3 regions of the Streptomyces sp. NPDC040405 genome follow, and region 2 is predicted to be linked to each of the others. Evidence: riboswitches for the same ligand, from Rfam matches in the RefSeq annotation. Region 2 holds a riboswitch; each other region holds the start of a gene.
The links. A riboswitch is a leader RNA that binds a small molecule or an ion and turns the genes downstream of it on or off. The one in region 2 is predicted to bind cobalamin.
Positions count from the first base shown of each region.

Region 1: another riboswitch for cobalamin. It lies ahead of nicT (Nickel transporter NicT); the one in region 2 lies ahead of metE (5-methyltetrahydropteroyltriglutamate--homocysteine S-methyltransferase).
Region 3: another riboswitch for cobalamin. It lies ahead of ACZ59A_RS11635 (ribonucleoside-diphosphate reductase subunit alpha); the one in region 2 lies ahead of metE (5-methyltetrahydropteroyltriglutamate--homocysteine S-methyltransferase).

Region 1 covers NZ_JBVIVI010000003.1:445,705-456,018, forward strand. Annotated here, with positions in the region: gene ACZ59A_RS15635 (carboxylesterase/lipase family protein) at 1-295, opposite strand, end outside; gene ACZ59A_RS15640 (DUF6131 family protein) at 448-603, shown strand; gene ACZ59A_RS15645 (LysR family transcriptional regulator) at 648-1,502, opposite strand; gene ACZ59A_RS15650 (EamA family transporter) at 1,571-2,491, shown strand; cobalamin riboswitch at 2,554-2,754, shown strand; gene nicT (Nickel transporter NicT) at 2,783-3,883, shown strand; gene ACZ59A_RS15660 (aconitate hydratase) at 4,018-5,994, shown strand; gene ACZ59A_RS15665 (GAF and ANTAR domain-containing protein) at 6,186-6,869, opposite strand; gene ACZ59A_RS15670 (hypothetical protein) at 6,910-7,053, opposite strand; partial or broken gene ACZ59A_RS15675 (hypothetical protein) at 7,154-7,270, opposite strand; gene ACZ59A_RS15680 (hypothetical protein) at 7,287-7,514, shown strand; gene ACZ59A_RS15685 (glycoside hydrolase family 44 protein) at 7,608-10,034, shown strand; gene ACZ59A_RS15690 (glycoside hydrolase family 53 protein) at 10,058-10,314, shown strand, end outside.
Region 2 covers NZ_JBVIVI010000007.1:72,311-82,624, reverse strand. Annotated here, with positions in the region: gene ACZ59A_RS27070 (cation:proton antiporter) at 1-3, shown strand, start outside; gene ACZ59A_RS27065 (membrane-associated oxidoreductase) at 36-1,505, shown strand; gene ACZ59A_RS27060 (CASTOR/POLLUX-related putative ion channel) at 1,521-3,386, opposite strand; gene ACZ59A_RS27055 (MarR family winged helix-turn-helix transcriptional regulator) at 3,514-4,059, opposite strand; cobalamin riboswitch at 4,177-4,398, shown strand; gene metE (5-methyltetrahydropteroyltriglutamate--homocysteine S-methyltransferase) at 4,562-6,871, shown strand; tRNA gene ACZ59A_RS27045 (tRNA-Pro) at 7,243-7,316, opposite strand; gene ACZ59A_RS27040 (metallophosphoesterase) at 7,403-8,332, opposite strand; gene ACZ59A_RS27035 (GatB/YqeY domain-containing protein) at 8,410-8,880, shown strand; gene ACZ59A_RS27030 (transglycosylase domain-containing protein) at 8,993-10,314, opposite strand, start outside.
Region 3 covers NZ_JBVIVI010000002.1:946,891-957,204, reverse strand. Annotated here, with positions in the region: gene phsA (O-aminophenol oxidase PhsA) at 20-1,861, shown strand; gene ACZ59A_RS11670 (IPT/TIG domain-containing protein) at 1,926-2,780, opposite strand; gene ACZ59A_RS11665 (hypothetical protein) at 3,165-3,452, shown strand; gene ACZ59A_RS11660 (DUF7196 family protein) at 3,476-3,634, shown strand; gene ACZ59A_RS11655 (FGGY-family carbohydrate kinase) at 3,624-5,135, opposite strand; gene ACZ59A_RS11650 (DeoR/GlpR family DNA-binding transcription regulator) at 5,183-5,962, opposite strand; gene ACZ59A_RS11645 (histidine phosphatase family protein) at 5,959-6,591, opposite strand; gene ACZ59A_RS11640 (FGGY family carbohydrate kinase) at 6,703-8,172, shown strand; cobalamin riboswitch at 8,281-8,409, shown strand; gene ACZ59A_RS11635 (ribonucleoside-diphosphate reductase subunit alpha) at 8,537-10,314, shown strand, end outside.

The sequences.
Region 1 (10,314 bases), on a different contig from region 2:
CGTTGACCGTCAGCCAGTCGTCGCCGGTCGGCGCCTCCAGCGCACCGCCGCGGCCCAGGAACGCCGACTCCTGCGGGGGCGGCGGCCCGAAGGCGTACGCGTCCCGCGTGCCCTCCCAGGCGCGCACGGGGCGCGGCGCCTGGAACCGCGCGTCCCCCACCGGCGGCTCGGCGAACGGGATGCCGCGGAACACGGCAAGACCGCCCTCCCGGCGGCCACGCACCGCACCGGCGGCGGCGCGCACCACGGGCCCGGCGGATCCGGCCGCCGACTCGCGGGACTCGGCTGTCGTCATCGATGACTCCTCACGGCTCCTGGTGAACACGTCGGTAGCCACGATGCCCGAGCCGCGCGCGGATGCCCCCGGTGGGGGCGCGACGTGTTGGCACGGCAGGCGGAAGAGGCGGATAGTTGAAGTGGAGCAATCCCGAGAGATCGGAGGACGCCATGATTGTCCTCGGGGTCATTCTCCTCATCATCGGTCTGCTGACCGGTATCGCCGTTCTGTGGACGATCGGCATCGTCCTTCTCGTCATCGGGGCGGTCCTGTGGGCCCTGGGCGCCGCGGGTCACGCGGTCGCCGGACGGCGGCACTTCTACTAGGCGGCACTTCTCCTAGCAGGCACTTCTCCTAGCAGACCGGCTGCTCACCCCGCCCGGTAGAGCGCGGTGATCAGCTCGATCACCGCCTGCCCCGCGGGATGCGGATCGTCCCGCCACCAGCCAAGACGCACGGCGATCGGCTCGGCGTCGCGCACCGGCCGGTACACGATGCCGGGCCGCGGATACTGGTGCGCGGTCGACTCCGCGGTCATGCCCACACAGCGGCCCGTGGAGATCAGATTGAGCCAGTCGTCGACGTCCTGCGTCTCCTCGACGGCCGGGCGGGAGCCGGGCGGCCACAGCTCGGGGGTGGTGGTGCCGGTCCGCCGGTCGACCAGCAGCGTGCGGTCGCCGATGTCGGCGAGCCGGATGGAGCGGCGCCGGGCCAGCGGATCGTCCGCCGCCATCGCGCACAGCCGCCGCTCCAGCCCCACGATGGCGGAGTCGAAGCGCCGGTCCTCCAGCGGTCTGCGCAGTACCGCCAGGTCACAGGCCCCTTCCGCGAGACCGGCCGTGGTGGCGTTGACCCGGACGAGGTGCAGATCGGTCTCCGGATGCGCGGCGGCCCAGCGGCGCTGGAAGGCCGGGGTGTGGCTGCCCAGCGCCGACCACGCGTAGCCGATCCGCAGCCGGGTGTGGCCCGACGTGGCCTCCCGCACCAGATCGTCCACCTCCCCGAGCACCCGCCGGGCCTGCGCCACCACGCGCAGTCCGCTGCCGGTCGGGGTCACCGTCCGCGACGTACGCCGCAACAGCCGCACCCCGAGGGTGCGTTCGAGCGAGGCCAGCGTGCGGGACACGGCCGCCTGGGAGACCCCGAGCGCGATGGCGGCATCGGTGAACGTGCCCTCGTCCACGATCGCGACGAGACAGCGCAACTGACGCAGCTCCACATCCATAACCCAAGCGTATAGGTGCGACGGCAAACGCATTTTGCGCAATGGTCGCCCGGCCCCACGATCGGGGCATGGACGCAGCCCCCGCCCCCGCTTCCGCCCCCGAGCACCTGACCGCTACGTCACCCACGAGTCCGGACCTCCCGGAACCGAACCCGGCCGGGCGGCCCATGGCCGGTGTGCTCACCATGGCGGGCAGCGGCCTGTCCAACCAGACCGGGGCCGCGATCGGATCCCTCGCCTTCCCCGTGCTCGGGGCCTCCGGCGTCGTCGCGGTACGCCAGTACGTCGCCGCCCTCGTCCTGCTGGCCGTCGGCCGCCCCCGCCTGCGGTCCTTCACCAAGCAGCAGTGGGTGCCGGTGCTGCTGCTGGCCCTGGTCTTCGGCGCCATGAACCTCTCCCTGTACAGCGCCATCGACCGCATCGGCCTCGGGCTGGCGGTGACGCTGGAATTCCTCGGCCCGCTGACCATCGCCCTGTCCGCCTCCCACCGCCGCACGGACGCGTGCTGCGCGCTGGTCGCCCTGGCGGGCGTCATCACCCTGATGCGCCCCCAGCCCTCCACCGACTACCTGGGCCTGGGCCTCGGGCTGCTGGCCGCCGCCTGCTGGGCGTCGTACATCCTGCTCAACCGCACCGTCGGCCGCCGCGTCCCCGGGGCGCAGGGGTCTGCGGCGGCCGCCGCGGTCTCCGCCGTGCTGTTCCTGCCCGTCGGCATCGTCATCGCAGTCCAGCACCCGCCGACCCCGGGAGCGGCCGGTTACGCCATCGTCGCCGGTGTCCTCTCCTCCGCCGTGCCCTACCTCGCCGACCTGTTCACCCTGCGCCGCGTACCCGCCCAGACCTTCGGGCTGTTCATGAGCGTCAACCCGGTCCTCGCCGCCGTCGTCGGATGGATCCTCCTCGGCCAGAGCCTGGGGTGGGCCGAGTGGGCGTCCATCGGCGCCATCGTCGTGGCCAACGCGCTCAGCATCCTCACCTCACGCGCGTGACCGGCGTGCCTCGCGTGACCGCGGCTGAAAGTGCCTCACTTGCCGGTTTTGCGGGGTGGCGCCTATGGTTGCGGCGCCGTGGTGTTCGGGAAGCCGGTGCGAAACCGGAGCGGCCCTCGCCACTGTGATCGGGGAGTTCCCGTCCCGTTCCGCGGCCGCACGACCGGGCCGCGGAGCCACTGGCCGCCACCGCGCGGCCGGGAAGGCAGGGGCGGTCGCGTCGACCCGTCAGCCAGGAGACCGGCCGCGGCATCTCACGAAGTGATCCACGAGGTGCTGGAGCGTGACCGCATGACCCTGCCCACCGCATTCCACTGGCGGCGCGAGGACACCGTCCGGACCGCCGGGCTCCTGGCGGTGATCGTCGCCCTGCACGCCGTCGCCTTCGGCCTGCTCTTCCTGGTCGTCGAGCCCCAGCACTACGAGGTCGGCGCCAAGACGTTCGGCGTCGGCCTCGGGATCACCGCGTACACCCTGGGCATGCGGCACGCCTTCGACGCCGACCACATCGCCGCCATCGACAACACCACCCGCAAGCTGATGGCCGACGGCAAGCGGCCGGTGTCGGTGGGTTTCTGGTTCGCGCTCGGCCACTCCAGCGTCGTGGTGGCCCTGGCCGCCCTGGTCGCCGGAGGAACCCAGCTGGCGGGCACCCTGATCAACGAGAACTCCGGCACCCACCAGGTCCTCGGCGTCGTCGGCACCACCGTGTCCGGGACCTTCCTCTACCTCATCGCCGCGCTCAACCTGGTCGCCCTGCTCGGCATCCTGCGGGTCTTCCGGGCGATGCGCGCCGGGCGGTTCGACGAGTCGGAACTGGAGGCGCACCTCGACTCGCGCGGCTTCATGAACCGCGTCCTGGGCCGCTTCACGAACTCCATCACCCGGCCCGGCCAGATGTTCCCGCTCGGCTTCCTCTTCGGGCTCGGCTTCGACACCGCCACCGAGGTCACGCTGATGGTGATGGCCGGAAGCGGCGCCGCAGCGGGACTGCCCTGGTACGCCGTCCTGTGCCTGCCGCTGCTCTTCGCCGCCGGGATGAGCCTGTTCGACACCCTCGACGGCACCTTCATGAACTTCGCCTACCAGTGGGCGTTCTCCAACCCGGTCCGCAAGGTGTTCTACAACCTGGCCATCACCGGTCTGTCGATCGCGGTGGCCTTCCTCATCGGCACCATCGAGCTGGTCGGCGTCCTGCACGACAAGCTCGCCCTGCGCGACTCCGTCACCGGCTGGATCTCCGCCCTGAACCTGGACAACGTCGGATTCATCATCGTCGGCCTGTTCGTCGTGGTGTGGGCCGCGGCGCTGGCCTACTGGCGGATCGCCAAGGTCGAACAGCGCTGGCGCGTCCGCACCGCCCCGGCCGCCGCGGACGCGGACGGCGGCTGACACCGGCCGCCGGGCCCGGGCGCCCGTCCGGGTGACTGTGCCCGGGCGCGCCCGGGATGGCCGCCGCGGAACGGGAACCGCCATGGTGGCGCCCGGACCGTCCGGCCGCGCCGCACCGGGAAGGCGGTACCGCTATGGGTCTGCCCCATGGCCGCGCACACGGCACCGTGACGCAACGGCTGATCGCCGACCACCTCGTGTCCGGCCGCATGGAGCCGGGGGAGGAGATCGCGCTGCGCGTGGACCAGACGCTCACCCAGGACGCCACCGGCACCCTGGTGATGCAGGAACTGGAGGCGCTGGCGCTGGACCGGGTCGCCACGCAGGTCAGCGTCCAGTACGTGGACCACAACATCCTCCAGGCCGATGAGCGCAACGCCGAGGACCATCTCTTTCTGCGCTCGGCCGCCCGCCGCTTCGGCCTGTGGTTCTCCAAGCCCGGCAACGGTGTCTCCCATCCGACGCACATGCAGCACTTCGGCGCCCCCGGCAGAACGCTCGCCGGATCCGACTCCCACACCTGCGCGGGCGGCTCCCTGGGCATGCTGGCGATCGGCACCGGCGGACTGGAGGTGGCCCTCGCCATGGCCGGACGGCCGCTCCACCTCACCATGCCGAAGATCTGGGGCATCCGGCTGACCGGGGAACTGCCCCCGTGGGTCAGCGCCAAGGACGTGATCCTGGAGATGCTGCGCCGCCACGGGGTGCAGGGCGGCGTCCAGCGCGTACTGGAGTACCACGGGCCCGGCCTGGCCTCCCTCACCGCCATGGACCGGCACGTCATCGCGAACATGGGGGCGGAACTCGGCGCCACCACCACCGTCTTCCCCTCCGACGGCGCGGTGCGCGACTTCCTGACGGGGGTGGGGCGGGGCGAGGACTACGTGGAGATCGTCGCGGACGAGGACGCCGCTTACGACCTCGACGAGGAGATCGACCTGTCGTCCCTGGAGCCGCTGATCGCACGGCCCACCTCCCCGGGGAACGTCGTGCCCGTCCGGGAGGCCGCCGGTGAGCCCATCGGGCAGGCGGTCCTCGGCTCCTCCGCCAACCCCGGGTTCCGCGACTTCGCCGTACCTGCGGCCATGGTGGCGGGGCGGCAGACGGCGCCCGAGGTGAGCTTCGACATCAACCCGACCTCCCGCGAGATCCTCCAGGACCTGACGCGGTCCGGTGCCACGTTCGACCTGATCGCCGCCGGTGGCCGCATCCATCAGTCGGGCTGTCTGGGCTGCATCGGCATGGGCCAGGCCCCCGCGGCGGGGCGCAATTCGCTGCGTACGTTCCCGCGCAACTTCCCCGGCCGCTCCGGCACCGAGGACGACGCGGTGTGGCTGTGTTCGCCGGAGACCGCCACGGCCTCCGCGCTGACCGGCGTCATCACCGATCCGCGCGACTGGGCCGACCGGCTGTCGGCGGTCCCGCCCGCACCGCACACCCCCGAACCGCCGTCGGTCAACGACGCCATGCTGGAGCCCCCGCTGCCACCGGAGGAGGCACACCGCGTCCAGCTGCGGCGCGGCCCCAACATCTCCGCGCTGCCCCAGTTCGATCCGCTGCCGGACACCCTCGAAGGCCCGGTCCTCCTCAAGGCCGGTGACGACGTCTCGACCGACGAGATCTCCCCGGCCGGGGCGAAGGCCCTGCCCTACCGGTCCAACATCCCCAAGCTGGCCGAGTTCACCCTGACCCGGCTGGACCCCGACTACCCACGGCGCGCCGCGTCGGTCCGGGACGACGGCGGACACTTCATCGTCGCCGGGGAGAACTACGGCCAGGGCTCCTCCCGCGAACACGCCGCCATCACCCCGCGCTACCTGGGGCTACGGGCGGTCATCGCCAGGTCGTACGCCCGCATCCACTGGCAGAACCTCGCCAACTTCGGCGTCCTCGCCCTCGAATTCGACGATCCCGGCGACTACGCGCGCATCGGGACCGACGACCGGCTGCGGCTGTCCGGTCTGCACGAGGCCCTCGCCCGGACGGACGCCCCGGCGCTCCGGGTGCGCAACGTCACCCGGGACGAGGAGTATCCGCTGCGCCACCGGCTCTCCCCGCGGCAGTGCGAGGCGATTCTCGCGGGCGGCATCATCCCGGCCCTGGCCCGCTGACCTGCCCTTGCGCGCTGCCCGGCCCTCGCCCGCTGATCGGTCGTCATCGGGCCCGGTACGTATGCATACGGGTCCGGGCGGCGGGTACTCGCGGCCCACGCTGTCGGCGAGTCCCCCGGGGGAACACGATGGCCAGGCTCTTCCGGTCCAGAATGCGGGCCGGTGGAGCCGCCTCGGCGGCGGCTCGGCTCTCAGTCGATGCCGCCGCTCTCACAGACCTGCCGGGCGATGTCCCGCAGCTTGATGTTGCGCTCCTGGGACACCCGCCGCAGCACGTTGAAGGCATCGTCCTCGCCGACCTTCAGGCGTTCCATGAGGATGCCCATGGCCTCGCCGATGGTGTGCCGGGTGGACAGCGCCTGCTGGAGCTGGTCGGCGGTACGGGCGCTGGAGAAGGCGACCGCGGCGTGCGAGGCCAGCAGCCAGCCCGCCGTCTCGCTGCCCTTGGTGAAGACGCCCGTGCTCCGTGAATAGAGATTCAGCGAACCCAGTTCCTCTTCCCGCGTGTAGAGCAGGAAGCCCATCATGCTCCCGATGCCCAGGTCGCGGGCCCGGCGCCCGAAGTCGGGCCACCTCTCCTGCGGCTCGGCGAAGTCCCTGATCCGGTAGACGGGCTCGCTGCGGAGCGCGGCATCGAAGCACGGCCCCTCGCCGGTCTGCTCCTGCAGCTGATCGGAGCGGACCACAAGACCGTCGGTCGGGGCCAGGGTTTCCACCCGCTGACCATGGAGGACCAGGATTCCGGCCGAGTCGCACCCCTCGACGATCTCCACGGCGCATTGGGTGATCCGCTCCAGCGTCCCGTCCACCGAGTCCTGCGCCAGCAGGTCCCGCGCCATCACGGCCAGCCGCTCCGCGAAGGTCTCCCAGTCCATGCCCACCGTCTCTCTTCGACGCCATCCGCCCGCAGGGCCATCATGGTGCCTGAAGGGAGCGGCGGACCACGTACGTCAGAATCCCGCCGTGGCGGAGGTAGGCGAGCTCCTGCCGGGAGTGGATCCGCAGCCGCAGTTCCGCCGTGGTGTGGCGGCCGCCGTCGCCGTGGAGGTGCAACACCACCCGGTTGCCCGGTGAACGCGTGTGCCGACGCGCTGTCGCCCTCGGAGAACTCCAGTGGCAGCACACCCATGCCGGTCAGGTTGCTGCGGTGGATCCGCTCGTACGACGCGGCGACGACCGCCCGTACGCCCAGCAGAGCACGGGCAGGACTCGGGTGCGGTCGGGCCGGGCCGGGTGCCGGGCAGCAGATTGGCCACCGCCGGGTTGGTGAAGGCACCGCGCAGCATGACCTCGTGGTTGCTGCGGCGGGTGGAGTACTGGTTGAGGTCGCGGCGGGCGACCTGGCGTTCGGCCAGCCAGCGGCCCGCCGCGCTGTCGGCGGGGATCCGGCCCGCGGGGGAGACGTGGTCGGTGGTGACGTCGTCGCCGAGGACTTCGGCTGGATCCACGCGCATGACGTACGCGACGTACGACGTGCGGAGACGGCGGCCGGTGGCGGCCGGTTCGGTCGAGACGGTTGACACTCCCGCGGTGCTCGCTGACCATGCGCAGGATGGGAGCGCTCCCATCTCTCCCCGTCCTCAGCACGGCCGCCCCGAAGGAGACCCCCGCGCATGACCTCGAGACCCAGGCGCATGACTCCGAGGGCCGCCCCGGCGGCCGTGGTGCTGCTGGTGGCCGCCGCCGGGCTGGCCGGTCCCCACCCGGCGAGCGCGTTACCGGGCGGGGGAGCGCGGTCCGCCGCCTCCTCCGCCGCCGCGGATGGCCCCGCCCTCAGCGTCGACACCACCACCGGCCGCAAGGCGATCGACCCGCACATCTACGGAATCAACTTCGCCGACGAGGCACTCGCCGAGGAACTGCGCCTGCCGGTCCGCCGCTGGGGCGGCAACGCGACGAGCCGCTACAACTACCAGAACGACGCGTACAACGCGGGCGCCGACTGGTACTTCGAGAACCTGTACTACGAGAACGGCACCGCCGATCTGCCGGACGGTTCGCAAGCCGACAAGTTCGTCGACCAGGACCGCCGCACCGGCACCGACACCGTGATGACCGTGCCGATGAGCGGCTGGACGACCGCGGCGCGCAACACCGCCTGCGGCTTCAGCATCGCCAAGTACGGCCCGCAGAAGGCGAGCGACGCCCAGTGGCGTCCCGACTGCGGCAACGGAGTGAAGGCCGACGGTACCAACGTCACCGGCAACGACCCGGCCGAAACCAGCATCCCGGCGGGCCCGGAGTTCACCAAGGGATGGGTGCAGTACCTGAAGCGCGCCTACGGCGCCGCGGACGACGGCGGCGTCGGCTTCTACAACCTCGACAACGAGCCCGACCTGTGGTGGAGCACCCACCGCGACGTCCACCCGGCGGGCACGGGCTACGACGAGATGCGCGACAGCACGTACGCCACCGCCGCCGCCATCAAGGACGCCGACCCCGGGGCGAAGACCCTCGGCCCGGTCGGCTGGGGCTTCAACTCCCTGATCTACTCCGGGCTCGACCAGAAGACCTGCAACGAAAAGGGCGGCGACTGCTGGTCCAACCCGCCCGACCGGGCGGCCCACGGCGGACAGCTGTTCGCCCCCTGGTACCTCCAGCAGATGAAGGCGTACGACCAGAGCCACGGCCGCCGCATCCTGGACTACTTCGACGAGCACATCTACCCCCAGCAGACCGGGGTGTTCGGCGGCGGCGTGGACGCGGCCACCCAGGAGCTGCGGCTGCGCTCCACGCGGCAGCTGTGGGATCCGACGTACGTGGACGAGAGCTGGATCAACCAGCCGATCCAGTTCATCCCGCGCATGCGTTCCCTGGTCGACGAGAACTACCCGGGCACCAAGCTCGCCATCACCGAGTACAACTGGGGCGCGCTGGACCACATCAACGGCGCCCTCGCCCAGGCCGATGTGCTCGGCATCTTCGGACGGGAGGGGCTGGACCTCGCCACCCTCTGGGATCCGCCCGCCTCCACCGAGCCGGGCGCCTTCGCCTTCCGGATGTTCCGCAACTACGACGGCAAGGGCGGCTCCTTCGGCGACACCGCGGTCCGCGCAGCCAGCGCCGACCAGGACAAGCTCGCGGTGTACGCGGCCGAGCGCAGCGGCGACAAGGCGCTGACCGTGATGGTCGTCAACAAGACCACCGGCGATCTGACCGCCCCGGTCTCCGTCACCGGCAGCACCGCGCCGGGCGGCTCGGCGCAGGTCTACCAGTACGGCCAGGACGACGTCACCGCGATCGAGCACCTGGCCGATCAGCCGCTGACCGGCGGCGGTTTCACCGCCACCTTCCCGGCCAACTCCATCACCGAATACGTCCTGCCCGCCGGATCCTCCGAGGCGAAGCCGCCCACCGCGCCCGGCACCCCGTCCGCCACCGCCGTCGGCTCCGACCGGGCCACCCTCGCCTGGGGCGCGTCCACCGCCGGGTCCTCCCCGGTGGCGAGCTACCAGGTGTACTCCGGCGACACCGCGGGCGCCCCGGTTGCCACGGTCGACGCCCCCGCCACCAGCGCCACCGTCACCGGACTGTCCCCGGCCACCGCCTATACGTTCCGCGTCGTGGCCAAGGACACCGCCGGGCGCAGCTCCCCGCCATCGGCCCCGGTGCGGGTGACCACGGGCGCGGCCCCGGCGGCCACCTGCACGGTCGGTTACGCGGTGGGCAACGACTGGGGCAGCGGCTTCACGGCCACCGTCACGATCACCAACAAGGGCCCCGCCCTCAACGGCTGGCAGCTCGGCTTCGCCTTCACCGGCAACCAGAAGGTGGCCAACGGCTGGAACGGCACCTGGCGCCAGAACGCCTCCGCGGTCACCGTGAAGGACGCGGGCTGGAACGCGACCCTCGCCACCGGCGGCTCCACCGCCATCGGCTTCAACGGCGCCTACACCGGCAGCAACCCCGCGCCACGCGACTTCACCCTGAACGGCAAGCCGTGCACCGCCCCCGGCACCGCGGCCGCCGCACACATCGCGGCCCCGGTCGGCCACGCGCCCGGCCCGGACGCGGTGCCGGACCGGAGGAGGACACGGTGACCGGGCACGCCTTCGCACGCACCATCAGGGCGGCCCTGCTCGCCACCGTGCTGGCCCTGGCGGCGGCCCTGCTCACGGTGGACGCCAAGGCGTCCGCCACAGCGTCCGCCGTGAACGCGCTCAGCATGCGCGGCGCCGATGTGTCGACCGCGCAGCGGGCCCTCGATCTCGGCGCGAAGTACTACGACGCGAACGGCAACGCCGCGGACCCGCTCGACATCCTCAAGGGCGCCGGGGTGAACTACGTCCGCCTGCGGGTCTGGAACAACCCCGCCAGCGG
Region 2 (10,314 bases):
TGACACCCCGGACGCGCCGCGACACGATCCCGCCGGTGGAGATCACGCACCTGACACCGGCGGAGCGGCGCGTCTGGCGGGCCTTCCCACTCGACGAGAGCGTCGACTTCCGCGAAGGCGCCGACGACGACCCCGAAGACGGCGGCTCCTGGGGACCCGAGCGGACCATACGAGCCGAGGTGCTGCGCGCGCTGTTGCTCGACGGGCCCACCCGCGACGGCGAGGTGGCGGGCCTGAAGCTGACCGGCGCGCGCATCACCGGGGAGCTGCGCCTGAAGTACGGGGTGGTCGAGCACGCCGTACGGCTGCGGTCCTGCCACTTCGAGCGCACCCCGCAGCTGTACGGGGCCCGGCTGCGCGTCCTGGTGCTCAGCGACTCCACCCTCCCCGAGCTCACGGCCGGGGCCCTGCACACCGAGGGGGTCCTGCGGATGAGCAGGTGCCGTACGACCGGCCCGGTGCGGCTCGCGGGGGCGCAGATCACCGGCGGGCTCTTCCTCGAAGGGGCACGTCTGGGCACCCCGGACACCCGCTGCGAACAGCCGTTGCTCCAGCTCAACAACGCCGCCATCGGCACCGACATCCAGGCCAAGGGCCTCGTCGCCCACGGCCGGATACGGCTCAACGAGGCCACCGTCACCGGCCAGGTCAACCTCGACGACAGCGAACTCCACGACCCCGGCGGCACCGCTCTGCACGCCGAGAACCTGACCGTCGGCACCGATCTGCACGCCATGCGGCTGCGTGCCCACGGCCGCGTCAACCTCCGCGGCGTACGGGTGCCCCGCCACCTCAACCTCGCCCACGCCCGGCTGTCCCACCCCGGCGGCCAGGCCCTGCGCGCCAGCAGCTGTGTCGTCGGCGAGCTGTGGCTACGCGAAGCCGCCCCCATCGAGGGCGAGGTGAACCTGCGCGGCTCCCAGATCGACCTGCTGCACATCCGTCCCGAGGTCTGGCCCGACCGCGTCAGGATCGACGGCCTCGCCTACCGCAGCCTCGCGCCGCACCTCCCCGCCGAAGAGCGGCTGCCGCTCCTGGAACGCGAGGCGGACGGCTATCTTCCGGCCCCCTACGAGCAGTTGACCACCGCCTATCGCGCCGCGGGCGACGAGGCCGCCGCCCGTACCGTCCAGCTCGCCAAGCTCCGCCGCCACCGCCGCACCCTGCCCCGCCACGCCCGCGCCTGGGGCCACCTCCAGGACGTCACCGTCGGCTACGGCTTCCGCCCCCTGCGCGCCGCGGGCTGGCTCTTCGCCCTGCTGCTCACCGGCACTCTGGCCTTCGCGCTCCACCACCCGCGGCCGCTGAAATCCGGCGAGGCCCCCGATTTCAACCCGGCCTTCTACACCCTCGACCTGCTCCTCCCCATCATCGGCTTCGGGCAGGAGAGCGCCTTCGCCCCGCAGGGCTGGTACCAGTGGCTCTCGTACCTCCTGATCGTCACTGGCTGGATCCTGGCCACCACCACCGCGGCGGGCGTCAGCCGCTCCCTGAGCCGTCAGTAGGCCGACCTGTCCGCCTCACTCCTCGGCGAGCACGACGATCGCGTCGCCCTCGTCCAGGACCAGCGGCGCGGCCTTGTCGGGGTTGAGGAAGACACCGTAGGCGGGCGGTACGTCGGCGTGGCGCGCCAGCCGGTAGCCGACGGCCGTCTCGCCGCGCCGCCGTGCGGCCTCGACGACCGTCGCGAAGTTGGCCTCGGCCCCGGGCACCAGGTAGTTGGTGGCCGGTTTGAGGTAGATCTCCGAACCCTCCGGGTCGAAGAGGTCGATGAACACCGTGTAGAGGTCGCGGTTCTCGGTCAGCTGGGTCAGCAGCAGGCTGATGACCTTGGTGCTGACGATGAAGTCGTCGGCCTTGGTGACCTGGGCGATCTCCCGGTTGCTGTCGTCGTTCATCTCCGTGACGATCGAGTACGGGTCGCCGAGCCGCACTTCGATGTCGCGCAGGTGCAACAGCGTCACCAGCGTCCGGTCATCGGCGCGCTTGGGGTCGATGGTGTCGTCGGACAGCACCACGATGTGCTGGTAGCCGCCGAGGTCGAGCGCCTCCAGGGACGACCGGCGGGTGGGTTCGCACCGCTTGTGGCCGACCGTCAGGTTCTTCAGCCCCTCTGGCGCCGCCTTCCGCGGCCGCCGCGGCGCCGCGACGTCCACCGCCGAGCCAGGTTCGACGAAGCTGTCCAGCAGCGTGATGAGCTTCGGCGCCCGGGAGTTCCAGCCGATCAGCAGGGTGCGGTCCGGTACCGGCGGCCGACCCGGCGCGGTGGTGATCGCGGACGGGACGATCTCGGGCCGGGTCTCGGCGCGCCGTATCAGCAGATCGTCCTCGGCCATCACCAGCAGCTGGTCGTCGGCGCGGACGACGGTGTCCATCGGCGGGTTGAGCAGCACCTCACCGTCGCTTCTGCGCAGCCCGGCGGCCATGCCCAGCGCGTAGTGGGCCAGGGTGTCCGCGTACGTCGAGCCCGCCAGCGCGGGCTGGTCCTGGAAGTAGAACTCGTTTCCCTCGAAGCTGAGCAGTTCGTTGAAGACGCTGGACAGCCCCGACTGCCGGTGCGCCTGGGCGATGAGCCGTACGGCGATGTCGTCGGCGTCGATGATCAGCGCGTCCGTACCGGCGGCGAGACGGGCCGCGGGCAGGTTGTCCGAACTCTCCACGGCCGCCACGATGTTCGGCCGCGGGCCCTTCCACTTCCGGCTGTTGAGCAGCAGAAGCACCTTGATGACGTCCGTGTCGGTGTCGTCCCCGACCGGGGGCAACACCATGATTGACTTGGCGGTGTCGGGGCTCACCAGCTCCAGATCGCGCCGCTCCAGCGGGCTTCCGGAACGGCAGACCACCCGGGTGCGGCCGGTCGCGGGGATCCGGTCGCGGATCTGGTCCTCCATGTCGACCTTGTCGTGGTCGGCGAGGATCACCACACAGGAGCGGCGGGCGCTCTGGTTGGCCTCCACCAGCTCCGCGATCACCGTGAACACCTGGTCCGACCAGCCCAGTACGACCGTGTGGCCGCGCTCGATCAGCCGCGACCGGCCCTTACGGAGCATCTGGATCCGGTTCTCCAGGCCCGTGGTGAGCACACCGATGAGCGCGCTGACGATGAAGATGCCGCCGATCGTGACCGTGAGCATCAGCACCAGGAACAGCGGTCGGCCCGTGTCCCCGCCCATGGTGCCCGGATCGAGCGTACGCAGCAGACTCATCCACACCACGCCCGACCAGCCGCCGCTCTTCCGGGTGTCCTCGTGGCTGAAGGCGACCACCAGCGTGGAGACCGCGGCTATCAACGCCAGCGAGGCGAGGCCGAGCCAGCCGATGAGGGCGGGCGTCCCCCGGTCCATCGTGCCGTCGAACCAGTACCGCAGCCGGTCCCGCAGCCTCATCGCACGTCCCCATCCCTCCGGCCACCCACCGGTCTTACGGTCTCCCAGAGCAGTTGATCATTCTCGCAGGGTTACGCGGGTCCACCGGCCGGGCGCCGACCGGACGGCCTGCGACGGGGGCGTACGGTCACCAGGCGGCGTGGGCCTGCGGGCCGGAATCGACGGACGGCTCGCCGCCCGCCTCGGCGAACGCCTGCAGCGCCTCGATCAGATGACGCCGCTGACCGGCGGGCATGACGCCGACGATGCGCGCGATCTCCCGGCGGCGCCGATCGGTGACCTCGGCCACGACGCGCCGACCGCCCTGGGTGAGCGAGATCATGCTGGTACGCCGGTCCTCGGGAGACTCTCCGCGCGCGACCACGCCCGTCGTGACCAGGCGGTCGATCATGCGCATCGCGGTCGACGGCTGGACGCCCAGCTCCCCGGCCAGCCCGGACAGGCTCAGCGGCCCTCCGGCGTCCAGGACGACCAGCATCCGGAACTGCGGCAGCGTCAGGGATTCCTCCACCGCGGCCAAGGACCGGGCGGAGACGGCGACGAGCAGCCGGGACGCGGTCAGCACGGCGGTGACCATCGCCTCGGCGTCGGAGCCGGGGGTTTCTGTTTCCGGGGCTTCGGTAGACGAGACCTCGGTATCGGGCTGGGAGGAGCCTAAGCGGCGGCGCGGCATACGCCCTTTCTACCCTTCGCCGCACCCGGCCGCGTACGCCGCGGTCCTGCCCACCGTCCGCCCGCGGCTTGCCGGTCGCGCGCGGGCGGGGGGTGCCCCGATCCGGCGGCACGGCCTAGGCTGGGTCCCGCAGCTGGTTCGCCCTGTCCGCCAGGCAGGCGCGTCGTAAGAGGGAACCCGGTGGAAATCCGGGACTGCCCCGCAGCGGTGAGCGGGAACGACCGCCGTCACACGCACTGGGTCCGACAGACGGACCCGGGAAGCGACGGCCAGTAGGTGCCTCGTACGTCACGAGGCGTGCCCGCGAGTCCGAAGACCTGCCCGTTGCCCGCGCGCGACCGATCGCGCGCGGACATCCCGGTGACCTCGAGGGCGGGTCGGCGTACCTACCAGGCGGACGCGCGCGTATCGGACGCGCGGTCGACCCGCCCGGTTCGTCGCTCCTTCGCGCCCCTGAGCCCGCCGGGATCCTCAGGAGAGCACGCTCGCGAAGGAGAGCTACGTGACAGCGACATCCGCGGCCGCGGCGGCACGGGCCACCGTGTACGGCTACCCCCGCCAAGGACACCACCGCGAACTGAAGAAGGCCGTCGAGGGCTACTGGAAGGGCCGGATCGGCGCCGACGCCCTCCGGGAGACCGCCGCGAACCTGCGCCGGGAGAACTGGCGGCAGCTGGCCGACGCCGGTATCCACGAGGTGCCCACCGGTGACTTCTCCTTCTACGACCATGTACTGGACGCCAGCGTCATGGTCGGCGCCGTCCCGGACCGCCACCGCTCCGCCGTCGAAGCCGACGCGCTGGACGGCTACTTCGCCATGGCGCGCGGCACGCAGGAGGCCGCGCCGCTGGAGATGACCAAGTGGTTCGACACCAACTACCACTACCTGGTGCCCGAACTCGGCCCCGATACCGTCTTCGCCGCCAACTCGGCGAAGCAGGTCGCCGAGCTGTCGGAAGCGGTCGCACTCGGTCACACCGCCCGGCCGGTCCTGGTCGGTCCCGTCACGTACCTCCTGCTCGCCAAGCCCGCCCCCGGCGTCGCGCCGGACTTCGAACCGCTCACCCTGCTGGACCGGCTCCTGCCGGTGTACGCGGAGGTGCTGGCCGATCTGCGGGCGGCCGGGGCGCGGTGGGTGCAGCTGGACGAACCCGCGCTCGTCCAGGACCGCACCGCCGCCGAACTCAACGCCGCCGCCCGCGCGTACCGCGAACTGGGCGCCCTCACCGACCGCCCCCGGCTGCTGGTCGCCTCGTACTTCGACCGCCTCGGCCAGGCCCTGCCGGTGCTGGCCAAGGCCCCCGTGGACGGGTTGGCGCTCGACTTCACCGGGCCCGCCGCCGCCAACCTCGACGACCTCGCCGCCGCCGGCGGTCTGCCCGGCAAGCGCCTGGTCGCGGGCGTCGTGGACGGCCGCAACGTGTGGATCAACGACCTCGCCGCCTCGCTGTCCACGCTCGGCACCCTGCTCGGCCTCGCCGACCGGGTCGACGTCGCCGCCTCCTGCTCCCTGCTGCACGTGCCGCTCGACGCCACCGCCGAACGCGACATCGACCCCCAGATCGCCCGCTGGCTGGCCTTCGCCCGCCAGAAGACCGCCGAGGTCGCGACCCTCGCCCGCGGCATCGCCCAGGGCACCGGCACCATCGGCGCGCAACTCGCCGCCAACCGGGCCGACCTGGCCTCCCGGGCCACCTCCGCGCTCACCCGCGACCCGGCCGTACGCGCCCGCGCCGAGGCCGTCACCGACGCCGACGTCCACCGCCCCGAGCCGTACGCCGAGCGCGCCCCGGCCCAGCGCGCCCGGCTGCGGCTGCCCGCGCTGCCGACGACCACCATCGGCTCGTTCCCGCAGACCGCCGAGCTGCGCACCGCCCGCGCCGACCTGCGCGCCGGACGCATCGACACCGCCGGATACGAACAGCGCATCGCGGCCGAGATCCAGGACGTCGTCTCCTTCCAGGAGAAGACGGGCATCGACGTCCTGGTGCACGGCGAGCCCGAACGCAACGACATGGTCCAGTACTTCGCCGAACAGCTCACCGGCTACCTCGCCACCCAGCACGGCTGGGTCCAGTCCTACGGCACCCGCTACGTCCGCCCGCCGATCCTCGCCGGTGACATCTCCCGCCCCGAGCCCATGACGGTGCGCTGGACGACGTACGCCCAGTCCCTCACCGACCGCCCGGTCAAGGGCATGCTCACCGGCCCCGTCACCATGCTCGCCTGGTCCTTCGTCCGCGACGACCAGCCCCTCGCCGACACCGCACGCCAGGTGGCGCTCGCCCTGCGCGACGAGGTGACCGACCTGGAGTCCGCGGGCACCCCGGTCATCCAGGTCGACGAACCCGCCCTGCGCGAAACCCTCCCCCTGCGCACCGCCGACCGCCCGTCCTACCTGGCCTGGGCCACCGAGGCGTTCCGCCTCACCACCGGCGGCGTACGCCCGGACACCCAGATCCACACCCACATGTGCTACGCCGAGTTCGGGGACATCCTCCCGGCCATCGACGACCTCGACGCCGACGTCATCAGCCTGGAGGCCGCCCGCTCCCATATGCAGGTCGCCACCGAACTCGCCGAAGCCCACTACCCCCGCGAGGTCGGCCCCGGCGTCTACGACATCCACTCCCCCCGCGTCCCCGGCCCCGCCGAAACCGCCGCCCTGCTCCGCACGGCCCTCGCCGCCATCCCCGCCGAACGCCTCTGGGCCAACCCGGACTGCGGCCTGAAGACCCGAGCCTGGCCCGAGGTCCGCGCCTCCCTGGACCACTTGGTCGCGGCGGCCCGCGAGGTCCGGTCCACGCTGTAGCCACTATTGCGAATTACTTGCAATAGCATCATCCATGCAGCAAGCTGAACATGTACGGGGTCGGCCCGACCGCCTTTCGGTACGTCCTTCCCGAGAGGTGATCGCCTTCTCACACGGCACCCGCCGGACGTTGGCCGACCCCGTCGTCAGCACCGCGGCTCGCGCTGTCGGCATCCGCCGCAACCGCACGCCCGCGCCGGATGCGGCCAGCACCGTGTGCAGCACGGCGAGTTCGCCTTGGGCCATTGCCGTTGCCATCCCCGTCCAGCCATCGCGACGCCAGCGATGCGGTGTCCCCAAGGTGGCCCAGAAACGAGTCAGGGGCCTGATCCGCTTTCGCGGATCAGGCCCCTGACCTGGTGTTCCTTCAGTCGGGGTGGCGGGATTTGAACCCACGACCTCTTCGTCCCGAACGAAGCGCGCTGCCAAGCTGCGCTACACCCCGAAGCAACGAGCTCTACTTTAGCGGACCTGTGGCCAGACACGAAATCCGGTTTCCGGGGGCTCGCAGGTCGGGGCGGGGGAGGTGGGTCAGGGGGCCTGGGGGGTGAGGGTGAGGAGGGTGGCCTCCGGGGGGCAGGCGAAGCGGATGGGGGTGTAGCGGTTGGTACCGCAGCCTGCGGAGACGTGGAGGTAGGAGGTGTGGTCCCCGGCGTCGTGGGTGGAGAGGCCCTTGACGCGGCGGGTGTCCAGGTCGCAATTGGTGACCAGGGCGCCGTAGAAGGGGATGCACAGCTGGCCGCCGTGGGTGTGGCCCGCGAGGATCAGGGGGTAGCGGTCGGCGGTGAAGGCGTCGAGGACGCGGAGGTACGGGGCGTGGACCACGGCGAGGGAGAGGTCCGCGCCGGATTCGGGGCCCCCGGCTACCTCGGCGTAGCGGTCGCGCTTGATGTGCGGGTCGTCGAGGCCGGTGAGGGCGATCTCCACGTCGTCCAGCTTGAGCCGACCGCGGGTGTTCGACAGGCCGACCCACCCGGCCGCGTCGAAGGCGTCGCGCAGCTCCGTCCACGGGTTGTGGATGGCGCCGACGGCCGGGGCGTTGCCGTTCAGACCGTGGCGGCCGCTGGCCTTTTCCAGCAGGTAGCGGGCGGGGTTGCGCAGCTTCGGTCCGTAGTAGTCGTTGGAGCCGAAGACGTACGCGCCGGGGAACTCCATCAGCGGGCCGAGCGCGTCGAGGACCTCGGGGACGCCTTCCGGATCGGAGAGGTTGTCGCCGGTGTTCACGACGAAGTCGGGGCGCAGGCCCGCGAGCGACTGGAGCCAGCGCTGCTTCTTGCGCTGCCCGCTCACCATGTGGATGTCGGAGACCTGCAGGACGCGCAGCGGCCGCATGCCGCGCGGGAGCACGGGCACGGTGATGCGGCGGAGCCTGAAGGACCGCACTTCGAAGCCGACGGCGTAGGCGAGACCGGCTGCGCCGACCGCCGTGATTCCCAGAGGTACTCCGTATCGCGCGCGCATGCTCTCCATGGTCGCAGAACGCCGCGGGGGGAGAAATCTTCGGGTGATTCCCGGCCAGTGCTGGCAGACTCGGCGCCATGACCACCACGCTCAAGTCCAGGCTGCATGACGATCTCACCGCGGCGATCAGGGCGCGCGATGAGCTGCGCTCCTCCACGCTCCGGCTCACCCTCACCGCGATCTCGAAGGAAGAGGTCGCGGGGGAGCGGGCGCGGGAGCTGTCCGACGCCGAGGTGGAGAAGATCATCGGGCGCGAGGCGAAGAAGCGCCGCGAGGCGGCCGAGGCGTTCGAGAAGGCCGACCGGGCGGCGCAGGCCGAGCGGGAGCGGGCGGAGGGCGAGGTGCTCGCCGGGTATCTGCCGCAGCCGCTCACGGACGACGAGCTGGACGCGCTGGTCGCGGAGGCGGTGCGGGAGGCCGTCGCGGGCGGCGCCGAGGGGCCGCGGGCGATGGGCGCCGTGATGAAGATCGTGAACCCGAAGATCGCGGGTCGGGCCGAGGGCGGCCGGGTCGCCGCCGCGGTGAAGCGGCAGCTCGCGGGCGGGTAAGGGTCAGTACAAGGGGCCGCACGGAAACAAGGGCCGCACAGAAACAGGGGACGGAGAAGGGGCCCGGACGGTCGTCCGGGCCCCTTCCGCGCTCAGTCAGCCGCGCGTACCGCTACCGCGGCCACTCGAAGCCGCCGTTCCCGTTCCCGCCGTTCCCGTTGCCGCCGCCGATCACGCCCGGCGGGAGGGAGATGTCCGGCCAGGGCTTGTTGTCCCGGCCGCCGCCGTTCCCGGGCTTGTCGCGGCCGGGCTTCTCCCGGCCCGGCTTCTTGCCCGGGGTGGGCTTGCGCGCGTTGGGGTCCTTGATCGGCACGGTGACGAATTTCGGCGCGGGCTTTCCGTTCAGCGCGCCGCTCATCGCGTCCTTCCAGATGGGACCGGGGGTGTCCGCGCCGTAGACCTTCTCGTGGGGAACACCGCCGATGGTGATGTTCTCCATCTTGAGGTCGCTGGCGCCGGGGCCGCCGCCGACCCACACCGCCCCCGCGAGGTTCGGCGTGTACCCGACGAACCAGGCGGCCCGGCGCTCGTCCGTCGTACCCGTCTTGCCCGCGCTCGCCCGGCTCTGCAGACCGGCCTGCTTGCCGGTGCCGTCCTCGACCACACCGCGCAGCAGGGTGTTGATCGTGTCCGCGGTCTTCTCGGACATCGCGCGCGAGCACTTCGACTGCGGCACCTTCAGCTTCTTGCCGCCGGGGCCGGTGATCGAGTCGATGAAGACCGGGGAGCAGTAGACGCCGCGGTTGGCGAAGGTCGCGTACGCGTTGGCCATGGTCAGCGGGGAGAAGCCCTCGGTGCCGAGGGTGAGGGAGGGCACCTGGTGGTGCTCCTTGCCGTCGGCCCGCTCGACGCCCATCTTGTCGGCCAGCTCGGTCACCGGGCAGACGCCGATGTCGCTGATCATCTGGACGAAGTAGGTGTTGACCGACTTCGCGGTCGCCTCCTTCATCCCGTACGGGCCGCGCTCCGACTCGTTCTCGTTCTCGACCGTCGCGCCCTCGCTGTTGCTCCAGGTGCCCTTGCAGGTGTTGACCGGGCTCGGGTACTCCATCTTGTACGGCGAGGAGTAGCTCTTGTACGGCTTCATGCCCCGCTCGAGGGCGGCCGCCGCGGTGATCGGCTTGAACGTGGACCCCACCTGGAAGCCGTAGTTCGAGCCGCCCATGGAGTGGTCCGCGGAGAGGTTGATCTGGGTCTGGTCCGTGCCGAAGCCGTACGGCTTGGACTGGCCCATGCCCAGGACCTTGCCGGTGCCCGGCTCGACGAGCGAGACGGCGGTGGCGGCCTTGTCGGACTGGTACACATGGGACTTGATCGACTTCTGGACCGACTCCTGCGCCTGCGGGTCCAGCGTCGTACGGATCGTCAGGCCGCCCTGGTTCCAGCGCTTGGCGCGCGTCGCCGCCGTCTTACCGAAGACCGGGTCGTTGAGGA
Region 3 (10,314 bases), on a different contig from region 2:
ACAAACGGGGGTTTCGGCCATGTCCGACACGCTTGTCCAGAACATTTCCGAGGAGACGGAGGAGCAGAGCGCCCCGGCCGCGGGGCTCGTGCCCTTCATGGACGCCCTGCGCATACCGCCGCGGCTGCGGCCGGGGAAGGCCGAAGCGCTTCAGGGGATCAACGTCGATCTGCGCGCCACCTGGGTGCGGTTGCACTCACAGCTGCCGCCGACCCGGGTGTGGGCCTACGAGGGACACTTCCCCGGGCCCACCATCGAGGTGCGCCGCAAGCAGCGGCTGCGCGTGGCGTGGACGAACCGGCTGTCCGGCGCGTACCCGGTGACCGCGTACGAGGTACCGGCCGCCACCCCGCCCGCGAGCAACGTGCCGGGGCACGACGAGGCCGGCGCCGAGCAGGTCAAGGGCGTGGCGGAGCTGACGCCGTGGACGGTGACGCATCTGCACGGCGCCCCGACCGGCGCGGGCAACGACGGGTGGGCGCAGAACGCGGTCTCGCCCGGCGACTCCCAGCTCTCCGAGTACCCGAACGACTGCCGCGCGACGGCGCTCTGGTACCACGACCACGCCATGCACATCACCCGGTGGAACGTGTTCACCGGCCTGGCGGGCATGTACCTCGTCCGGGACGAGGAGGAGGACGCGCTGCGGCTGCCGCGCGACGAGTACGAGGTGCCGCTGGTGCTGATGGACCGCAACCTCGACACGGACCCCGACGGACGGCTGACCGGGCGGCTGCTGCACAAGGTGCAGACCGTCGGCAAGGACCCCGAGGGGCGCAATGTCACCACGCCGTTCTCCGGGCCGTACACGCTGGTCAACGGGGTGATCTGGCCGTACCTGGACGTCGAGGCGCGCTGGTACCGGTTCCGGGTGGTCAACGCGTCCAACGCCCGCTTCTTCCGGCTGGCGCTGATCGACGAGGCGACCGGTGAGCAGGTGACCGGGGCAGTCAAGCAGATCGGCACCGACGGCGGGCTGCTGGACCGCCCGGTGGACCTCGACGCCCCGGTGTCCGTCGCCCCTGCCGAACGGCTCGACCTGCTGATCGACTTCTCCCGGCTGCGCGGGCGCAGCCTGCGTCTGGTCAACACTCCGGCCGGGAAGCGTCCGGGCGAGGCCGACGAGGCGAGCGGGGTGCCGTATCCGCAGGTGATGCGGTTCCGGGTGGGCCGCGAGCCGGTCCGCGACCGCTTCGTGCTGCCGAAGGTGCTCTCCTCCTTCCAGCGGCTCACCCACGCCAACGCCCCGGCGCACGGGCACCGGATCATCGCCCTCACCCCGCCCGGCACGGCCGGCGGCAAGGGCCACCCGGAGATATGGGAGCTGCGGGAGGTCGCGGCGGCCGAGGTGACGATCCCGGGTGACGGGGTGATCCAGGTCAGGAACGACAAGGGCGAGACGGTCACGTACCAGCGGATCTCCCGCACCTTCGACGACGCCATGGGCTTCAGCGTCGAGCTGGACTCCTGGGAGCAGTGGAGCTTCCTCAACCTGGGCGGTCCGACCCACCCGATGCACATCCACCTGATCAGCTTTCAGGCGATGAGCCGTCAGTCGTACGCGGCTACGGGCTTCGATCCGGCGCTGGGCGGTACCCGCGAGGGCGCGCCGGTCACGTACTCCGGGGAGCTGGAGGTGCTGCCGAGCGAGCGGGGCTGGAAGGACACCATCCAGGTCGCGGGCGGCCAGATGGTCAACGTCATCGGCCGTTTCACCGGGGCGACCGGCCGCTTCATGTACCACTGCCACATCCTGGAGCACGAGGACATGGCCATGATGCGGCCGTTCCTGGTCACCCCTGGGCCGGTGCTCGCCTTCGACCACCACCGCCCGGGCGGCGGCCACCACGGCGCCGCGTAGGACGCGTGGGCACCGGCAGCCGGGGCGCTTGGCCCGGCTGCCGGTGCCGTACGGCTCACACGTGTCACACGTACAGGAAGCCGCCCGGGACGGTCGCGGTGCCGAAGGCCGTCACCAGGAGGACGGTCGCGGTGCCAGCCGCTCCGGGCGGAGTGACGCCGGTGACCGTGGTGGCGGTGGCGACCACGCTGGTGGCGGGAACGCCGTTGAACAGCACGCCCAGCACGCCGCCGAGGTTGGTGCCGTTGATGGTGAACGGGGTACCGCCGGCCACCGGTCCGGTGTTGGGAACGATGTTGACGGGCACCGGCACGGGCGGAGCGACGAAGTAGGTGAACCCGCCCGGGATGGAGACGGAGCCACCGGGGCCGGTGACGACCACGGCGGCGGTGCCGGCCGAGCCGGGCGGGGTGACGCCGACCAGTTGGGTACCGGCGGGGTTCACGGCCACGATGGTCGCGGGGACGTTGGCGAAGGTGACGCTGGTGACGGTGCTCAGGTTGGTGCCGTTGATCAGGAACACCGTGCCGCCGGTGGTCGGGCCCACGGCAGGGGTGATGGAGGTGGCGGTGGGCGGGGGCGGCGCCACATACGTGTACGGCTGGCTGTTGCTGGTGCCGGCGGTGGTGGTGACGAGGACCTGGACGCTCCCGGCCGCGTGCGGCGGAGCGAGCACCACGATGGTGTCGTTGCCGTTCTGGCTGACGATGGCGGCGGGGATGCCGCCGAAGGTCACGCTGATGACGTTGCGCAGGTTCACCCCGGTCAGCTGGACGACATTCCCACCGCTGGTGGGGCCCGAGTTGGGCACCACGGACACCAGCAACGGCGGCCCCACCGGTGTCGGGGGCCAGTTCGGGGGCCAGGGCCAGTAGCCGGCGGTGGGTGCGGCTGCGGACACGAGATCGGTCGAGGTCATGACAGGTCCTCCCGGGGAAGGGTCAGATGAGGTGCACTGGGCGCACGCAGGCCGACAGCGGAGGAGAGGAAAGCTGGTGGGCCGCCGGGCAGAGCGCAGAAGCGGTGCACGGATGAGGCGGGAGAAGCGGAGCGAACGCCCGGCTCCTGAATGGCCGACGAGGTATGGGGCAGCCTCGAATGCCACGTTCCCAGTTATCCACGCCCACCCGTGTCGCTCAAGACCTCAGAACAGCCATCACTCGTTTGGCGCATACGAGCTCGCACAGTGGCACATTTATATGACGAACGCTCCGCTATTCGGGGGAATCCGCTGACGGAGTATCGCCTGTTGGGGCCCGTCGTGCTTGTAATAAATGACATCGCACCGATGGGGAACGATCCGATGAGCCTTGCCGCGTTCCTTCTCGCCCTCGGCACCACCTGCCGTATCACCCGCTTCATCACCAAGGACACCCTGGCGGCGGGATTCCGGACCTGGATCGCCGACCGCTTCGGTGACGATTCCCCGGTCACCTATCTCGTCAACTGCGGTTGGTGTACGAGCACGTGGGTGGCCGGAGCCACCGCCGTCTACGCCTTTTCACTGGACTCCACCGCGTGGTTCCAGATCCCGGCCACCGCCCTGACGCTTTCCTATCTCGCCGGTGTGGCATCGCGGTGGCTGGACTGACGCGACTGAAAGGAAGAACCACCATGGGCTGCAACTGTGGCGGCGGAGCACCGCGAAGAGTCGTCCTTTACCAATTGACGCTGCCGGACGGCACGGTCCGCCGCTACGTCACGTATCAGGAAGCCGAGGCGGCCAACAAGCGCGCCGGTTCCACCGGAGTGATCAGCACCGTCACCCAGTGACGGGCGGCGGCAGCCAGCCACGCTCCCGCAGAGCCGCGGTGAACGTGGCGTACGAGGCATCGAGGGCGGCGTGCTCGCGCGCGTCCGGTTCGACGTCCCGGCCGGGGCGGACCATCGCGGCGGCGCTCGCCGTGAGGTCCGGGTGGAGGGTCCCGGAGGCGGCCAACAGGGCGGCGCCGAAGGCCGTTTCGGCCTGGTCGGCGACGCGCACGGGGCGACCGGAGACGGTGGCGCGGATCCGGGTCCACAGCGGGCTGCGGCTGCCGCCGCCCGCGGCCCACAGCGGGCCCTCCACAGCGACACCCAACTCCGCGACCCGCTCCAGCGCGAGGCGTTCCAGAAAGGCCACGCCCTCCAGCGTGGCGCGGTGCCGGTCGGCGTCGTCGGCCGGAGTGCCGAGGACGAAGCCCCGGGCCGCGCCGCTGACGAACGGGAAGCGCTCGCCCTCGCGGCGCAGCGGATACGCGACCACGGAGGCCGGACCGCGGTCCGCGGCGGCGCGGTCCAGCGCGGGCAGCCCGTCGGACGGGAGGTGCGCGAGGGCCTCGCCACCGGTGCTGGAGGCACCGCCCGGCAGCCACCAGCCGTCGGGGTGGCGGTGGCTGTAGAGCGCGCCGGAGGGGTCGGTGACCAGGTCACGGGTGACGCCCTTGAGGACGTACGTGGTGCCGAGGATCCCCACGAACTGCCCGGGCCGCACGGCCCCGGTGGCGAGTTGTCCGGCGCAGCCGTCGGTCATGCCGAGACGGACCGCGCAGCCGGTCGGCAGCCCGGTCTCCGCGGCGGCTTCCGCGCACACCGTGCCGACCGGGGTGGCCGGTGCCCGGACGGACGGCAGCCACCGGGCGGGGACGCCGAGCGCGTCGAACACCTCGCCCGGCCACTCCCCGGCGCGCGCGTCGTAGCCGCTCTTGAGCGCGTGGGACCAGTCGGTGGCGACAGGCCCGCCGGTGAGCCGCCACCCGACGAGGTCGGGGGTGTGGAGCACATGCCGGGTGACCTCATGGGCGACATGCCGGTTCCCATGGGCCCGGTGCCCAAGGGCATCCGCAGGCCGCTCCGCTCCCGCCAGCCAGGCGATGCGGCCGAGCGCGGCGGTCGGGCCGACCGACAGGCCGAGGGCCCGCCAGCGCGCGGCACCCGCCTCCTGGGCGCGGGCGTTGAGCCCGGCGGCGCGGCGGTCGTCGTACATCAGGGCGGGGCCGCGGGGTTCGCCCCGCCCGTCCGCGAGGACGATCGTGCCGGAGGTGGCGGCGACGGCCACCGCCACGACCTCCCGGCCGCCCGCCGGGAGCGCCCCGGTGGCCTGGCGCAGGGCCGCCGCGACGGCGGGCCACCAGGCCGTGGCGTCCTGTTCGCCGCGGCCGCCCGCGCCCCGGCGCGGGGGCGGGAGTTCCGCGCCACCCCGCGCCCGTACGCGCCCGTGCGCGTCGGCGCACACCACCCGCACGGCCGCCGTGGCGATGTCGATTCCCGCGACGACCTCAGCCCGCTCGGACATCACAGATCACGCCCCTCACACGTGGAGTCAAGTTAACACTGGCGATGTTAAGAAGGGCCGGGCGCGATCCTGACATCCGTGCGCTCCCGCCACTCGGCGACCAGCCGGGCGTCCGCCGCGCCGTCCACCACCAGATGGTCGAAGTCGGCCAGCGGGCGCAGCCGGTGCAGCGCCGTGCGCCGGGTCTTGGACGCGTCCATCAGCAGCGCCGTACGGGCCGCGGCGGCGAGCATGGCGCGCTTGACCAGCACCACGTCCTGCTCCTGGTGGTACGTGGTCGCCGCGTCCATGGCCGAGGTGCTGACCAGCGCCAGGTCCACCGAGAGCGCCCCGATCGCCTCCGCGCACGGCACGCCGAGGAAGGAGTCATGGGTGTGCGAGTACTCCCCGCCGAGCCCGATGAGCCGGATCCGGGGCACCCCGGCGAAGACCTCGATCACCCGGCGGGCGTTGGTCACCACCGTCAGCGGGGCGGACTCCACCAGCAGCCGGGCGAGGGCGAGGACGGTCGTGGAGTCGTCCAGCATCACCGACATCCCGGGCTCGACCAGCTCCGCGGCGGTGGCCGCCACCGCCTCCTTCTCGGCCCGGTGGGCGCCCATCCGGTAGGCGAGGCTGGACTCGAAGACCGACGAGGGCAGGGCCGAGACCCCGCCCCGGAACTTGCGCAGCACGCCGAGCCGGGCCAGCTCGTCCAGGTCCCGGTGCACGGTCATCAGGCTGACGCCGGTGAGGTCGGCCAGCTCCGCCGCGGTGGCGGTGGAGTGCGCGAGGACGTAGGCGGTGATGGTCTGTCGGCGGGTGTCCTGGGAGCGGACCGCGGTCATGGGCGGGATCCTGTCGTGGCGCCGTCGGTGGGCACGTTCAGGGAGCGCAGCGCCGTGCGGTCGCCGTCGATCCCGATCTCGGTCACCGCCGCGTTGTCCAGCCGGGGGAAGACCGCGCGGTAGCGGCCGACGGGGATGCCGAGCAGGGTGCACAGGGCGGCCCGCAGCAGGCTGTTGTGCGCCACGACGAGCACCGTGCGGTCCGGATGCGCGGCGGCCAGCCCGCGCAGGGCGGCGACGGCCCGGGCCGCGGCCTCGCCGGGGCGCTCCGCGCCGGGGAAGGCACCGGCCTCGGGGTCGTCGCGGAACGCCCGGACGGCCGCCGGGTCCTCCGCCTCCAGCTCGGCGAGGGTGCGGCCCTCGCACCGGCCGAAGTCCATCTCCCGCAGATCCCCGACGACTTCGGGGACCAGGGACAGCGCGGTGGCGGCCGGTTCGGCGGTCTGCCGCGCCCGGCCGAGCGGGGAACAGGCCACCGCGTCGATCCCGCGGCCCCGCACCCAGTGGGCGAGGGCCCGCGCCTGCCGGTGGCCGCGCTCGGTCAGCGCGATGTCCGAGATTCCGGCGTACCGGTTCTCCGCGTGCCACACGGTCTCTCCGTGGCGAACGAGCAGCAGTCGGGCGGTCATCCGGGGCTCCCCTGCGTCAGCCATTGCCTCATCACGTATCGGATGTTAAATCTAGCATCGCTCATGTGATGGAGCACCGGACAGCACCGGGATTGCGGAGGGCGGCAGGGAATGCGCGTGATCATCGGAGTGGATGTCGGCACCTCCGTCACCAAGGCCGTGGCCTTCGGCCGCGACGGGGTCGCACTCGCCTCCGCGGCCCGCCCCAGCACGCTGGACCGCCTCCCCGGCGGCCGGGTCGAACAGGACCTGGAGGACGTGCTGCGCACGGTCGCCGAGGTGGTGCGCGAGGTGGCCGCGGCGCTCCCCGGCCCGCCCGTCGCGCTCGCGCTCACCGGCCAGGGCGACGGGCTGTGGCTGCGGGACGAGGCGGGCCGGGCGGTGCGTCCGCCGATCTCCTGGCTGGACGGCCGGGGCGGCGGGACCATCGCCCGCTGGCGCGCCGACGGCACGCTCGCCGCCCTCTACGCCCGCACCGGCTCCGGGCTGTTCCCGGGCTGCCATGCCCCGCTGCTGCGCTGGCTGGCCGAGCACGAGCCGGAGGCGCTGGAGCGGGCTGCGGTCGCGGGTTACTGCGTGGACGCGGTGGCCCAGCGGCTGACCGGTGTCCTCACCGTGGACGCCTCCGACGCCTCCCTGCCGTTCCTCGATGTCACCACCCGCACCTATGTGCCCGCCGCGCTGGAGCTGTGCGGACTGGCCGACCACGCCCGGCTGCTGCCGCGCCCCGCCGCGCCCGGCTCCGTACTCGCACTGGACGACGAGGGGGCCCGGCTGACCGGGCTGCCGCCCGGACTGCCCGTCGTCTCCGGTCCGTACGACCTTCCGGCGTGCGCCATCGGCAGCGGGGTGCGGGACGTGGGCGACGGGCTGCTCATCGTCGGCACCACGCTGGCCTGCCAGGTGCTCACCGACCGCGCGGCGGTGGACCCTTCGGCCGATCCGGCCGGAATGTGGCTGTGCACCCCCGACCCGGACCGCTGGCTGCGCGCGATGCCCGCGATGGTCGGCACCGCCGCGCTGGAGTGGGTGCTCGATCTCACAGGGACGACCACCGCCGACCTCGACACCCTGCTCGACCGGAGCCCGCCGCGCGCGAACGGCGTGACCGCGCTGCCCTTCCTGTCCGGCGCCGGGGAGCGCGCCCCCTTCGTGGAGCCCGCCGCCCAGGGGCGGTTGGACGGCCTCACCCTCGCCTCCACCCGCGCCGACACCGTACGGGCCGTGTGCGAGGCCATCGCCTACGCGGCCCGCCACTGCCTGGAGGCGGCCGGGCTCTCGGGGCGGCTCGCGCTGTGCGGCGGGGGCGTGCGCTCGGCCGCGTGGACGGAGATTTTCGCGAACGTCCTGGGCCGCCCGGTGGCCGTACCGGACGAGCCGGAGGTCGGCGCGCGGGGCGCCGCCGCGGTCGCCTGGCGGTCGCTCGGCGACCCCGTGGACGCGTCCCGCTGGCGCGCCGCGTCCCGTACCGTCGAGCCGCGGGACGATCTTCGCGGCGCCTACGAGGACGGCTACGCCGACTACCGCGACCGCCTCGCCCGTGCCCTGGGCGAATGGCGGGCGAGCGGTCCGGGAAGCTAGTTTTTCCTGGGATTCCGGCGCGGCCAAGACCCGGCGCAACTCGTACATATATACGAATCCCCCCAGCTGACGACACAACATCTGGGGGCGCGTGCGCAGCACGACACAAGATGTATGCTCGTCCTCGCTGTCGCCGCAGGGGAATCCGGTGCGAATCCGGAACTGTCCCGCAACGGTGTACGTGTGCGCTTTCGCGTACCCGTGAGTCCGATGACCTGCCGACGGCCGTCTGCATACGTCCGGGCCTCGCGGGGTGGGTCGATGGACGCTGCGCGGTGTGCCGTGAAACGAAATCGGCATGCCCGTGAGCGGCCATCGCGCACCGCCCTCGAAGGCCCCCAGCCGAGCGAGGGAGAACACTTCAGTGACCATCGCGCCCGCCGACCCGGTTTCAGAGGCAGCCGATACTCCGGCAGTGGCCGACGCGCCCGGGACCGCCCTGCTGCGGACCCTGACCGCGCTCACCGCCGACCTGCCCGCCACCGACCCCGGCAAGGTCGCGGCCGCCGCCCTGCGCGGCCGCCATCCCGGCTCGGACGAGGCGGAGTTGCGCTCCCTGGCGACCGAGGCGGCGGCCGGACTCATCGGCGAGGAGCCGGAGTACTCCAAGCTCGCCGCGCGGCTGCTGACCCGCGCGATCGCCGACGAGGCGGCCGGGCAGGGCGCGGACTCGTTCTCCGCCTCCGTCGCCGTGGGCCACCGCGAGGGCCTGATCGCCGACTCCACGGCCGAGTTCGCGACCACCCACGCCGCCCGGCTGGACGCGCTGGTCGACCAGGCGCTGGCCGACGGGGCGGACGACCGCTTCGGCTACTTCGGGCTGCGCACCCTGCACAGCCGCTACCTGCTGCGCCACCCGATTACCCGTCAGGTGATCGAGACCCCGCAGCACTTCCTGCTGCGCGTGGCCTGCGGGCTCGCCGAGGACCTGTCGACACGGGCGCTGGCGGACGTCGCCGAGCTGTACCGGATGACCAGCACGCTGTCGTACCTGCCCAGCTCCCCCACGCTGTTCAACTCCGGCACCCGGCACCCGCAGATGTCCTCCTGCTATCTGCTGGACTCGCCGCTGGACGAGCTGGACTCGATCTACAACCGCTACCACCAGGTGGCGCGGCTGTCGAAGCACGCGGGCGGCATCGGTCTGTCGTACTCCCGCATCCGCGCCCGCGGTTCGCTGATCCGCGGCACCAACGGGCACTCCAACGGCATCGTGCCGTTCCTGCGCACGCTCGACGCCTCGGTGGCCGCCGTCAACCAGGGCGGCCGGCGCAAGGGCGCGGCCTGCGTCTACCTGGAGACCTGGCACGCGGACGTCGAGGAGTTCCTGGAGCTGCGGGACAACACGGGCGAAGAGGCCCGCCGCACCCACAACCTCAACATCGCGCACTGGATCCCGGACGAGTTCATGCGCCGGGTCGAGGCGGACGCCGACTGGTCGCTGTTCTCGCCCGCGGACGCGCCCGAGCTGGTCGACCTGTGGGGCGAGGAGTTCGAGGCCGCGTACCGGAAGGCCGAGGCCGAGGGGCGGGCGCTCAAGCAGGTCCCGGCGCGCCAGCTGTACGCCCGGATGATGCGCACCCTCGCGCAGACCGGCAACGGCTGGATGACGTTCAAGGACGCCGCCAACCGCACCGCCAACCAGACCGCCGAGCCGGGCCGGGTCGTCCACTCCTCCAACCTGTGCACCGAGATCCTGGAGGTCACCGACGACGGCGAGACGGCCGTCTGCAACCTCGGCTCGGTCAACCTCGCGGCCCACCTCGGTGAGGGCGGCGAGATGGACTGGGAGCGGCTGGACCGCACCGTCCGCACCGCCGTGACCTTCCTCGACCGCGTGGTGGACATCAACTTCTACCCCACCGAGGAGGCGGGCGCCTCCAACTCCCGCTGGCGTCCGGTGGGGCTGGGCCTGATGGGCCTCCAGGACGTCTTCTTCCGGCTGCGGCTGCCGTTCGACTCGCCCGAGGCGACGGCGCTCTCCACCCGGATCTCCGAGCGCATCATGCTCGCCGCGTACGAGGCGTCCTGCGACCTCGCCGAGCGCCACGGCCCGCACCCGGCCTGGGCCGAGACCCGCACCGCGCGCGGCGTGCTCCACCCGGACCACTACACCGGCGCGCGGGCCACCTGGCCCGAGCG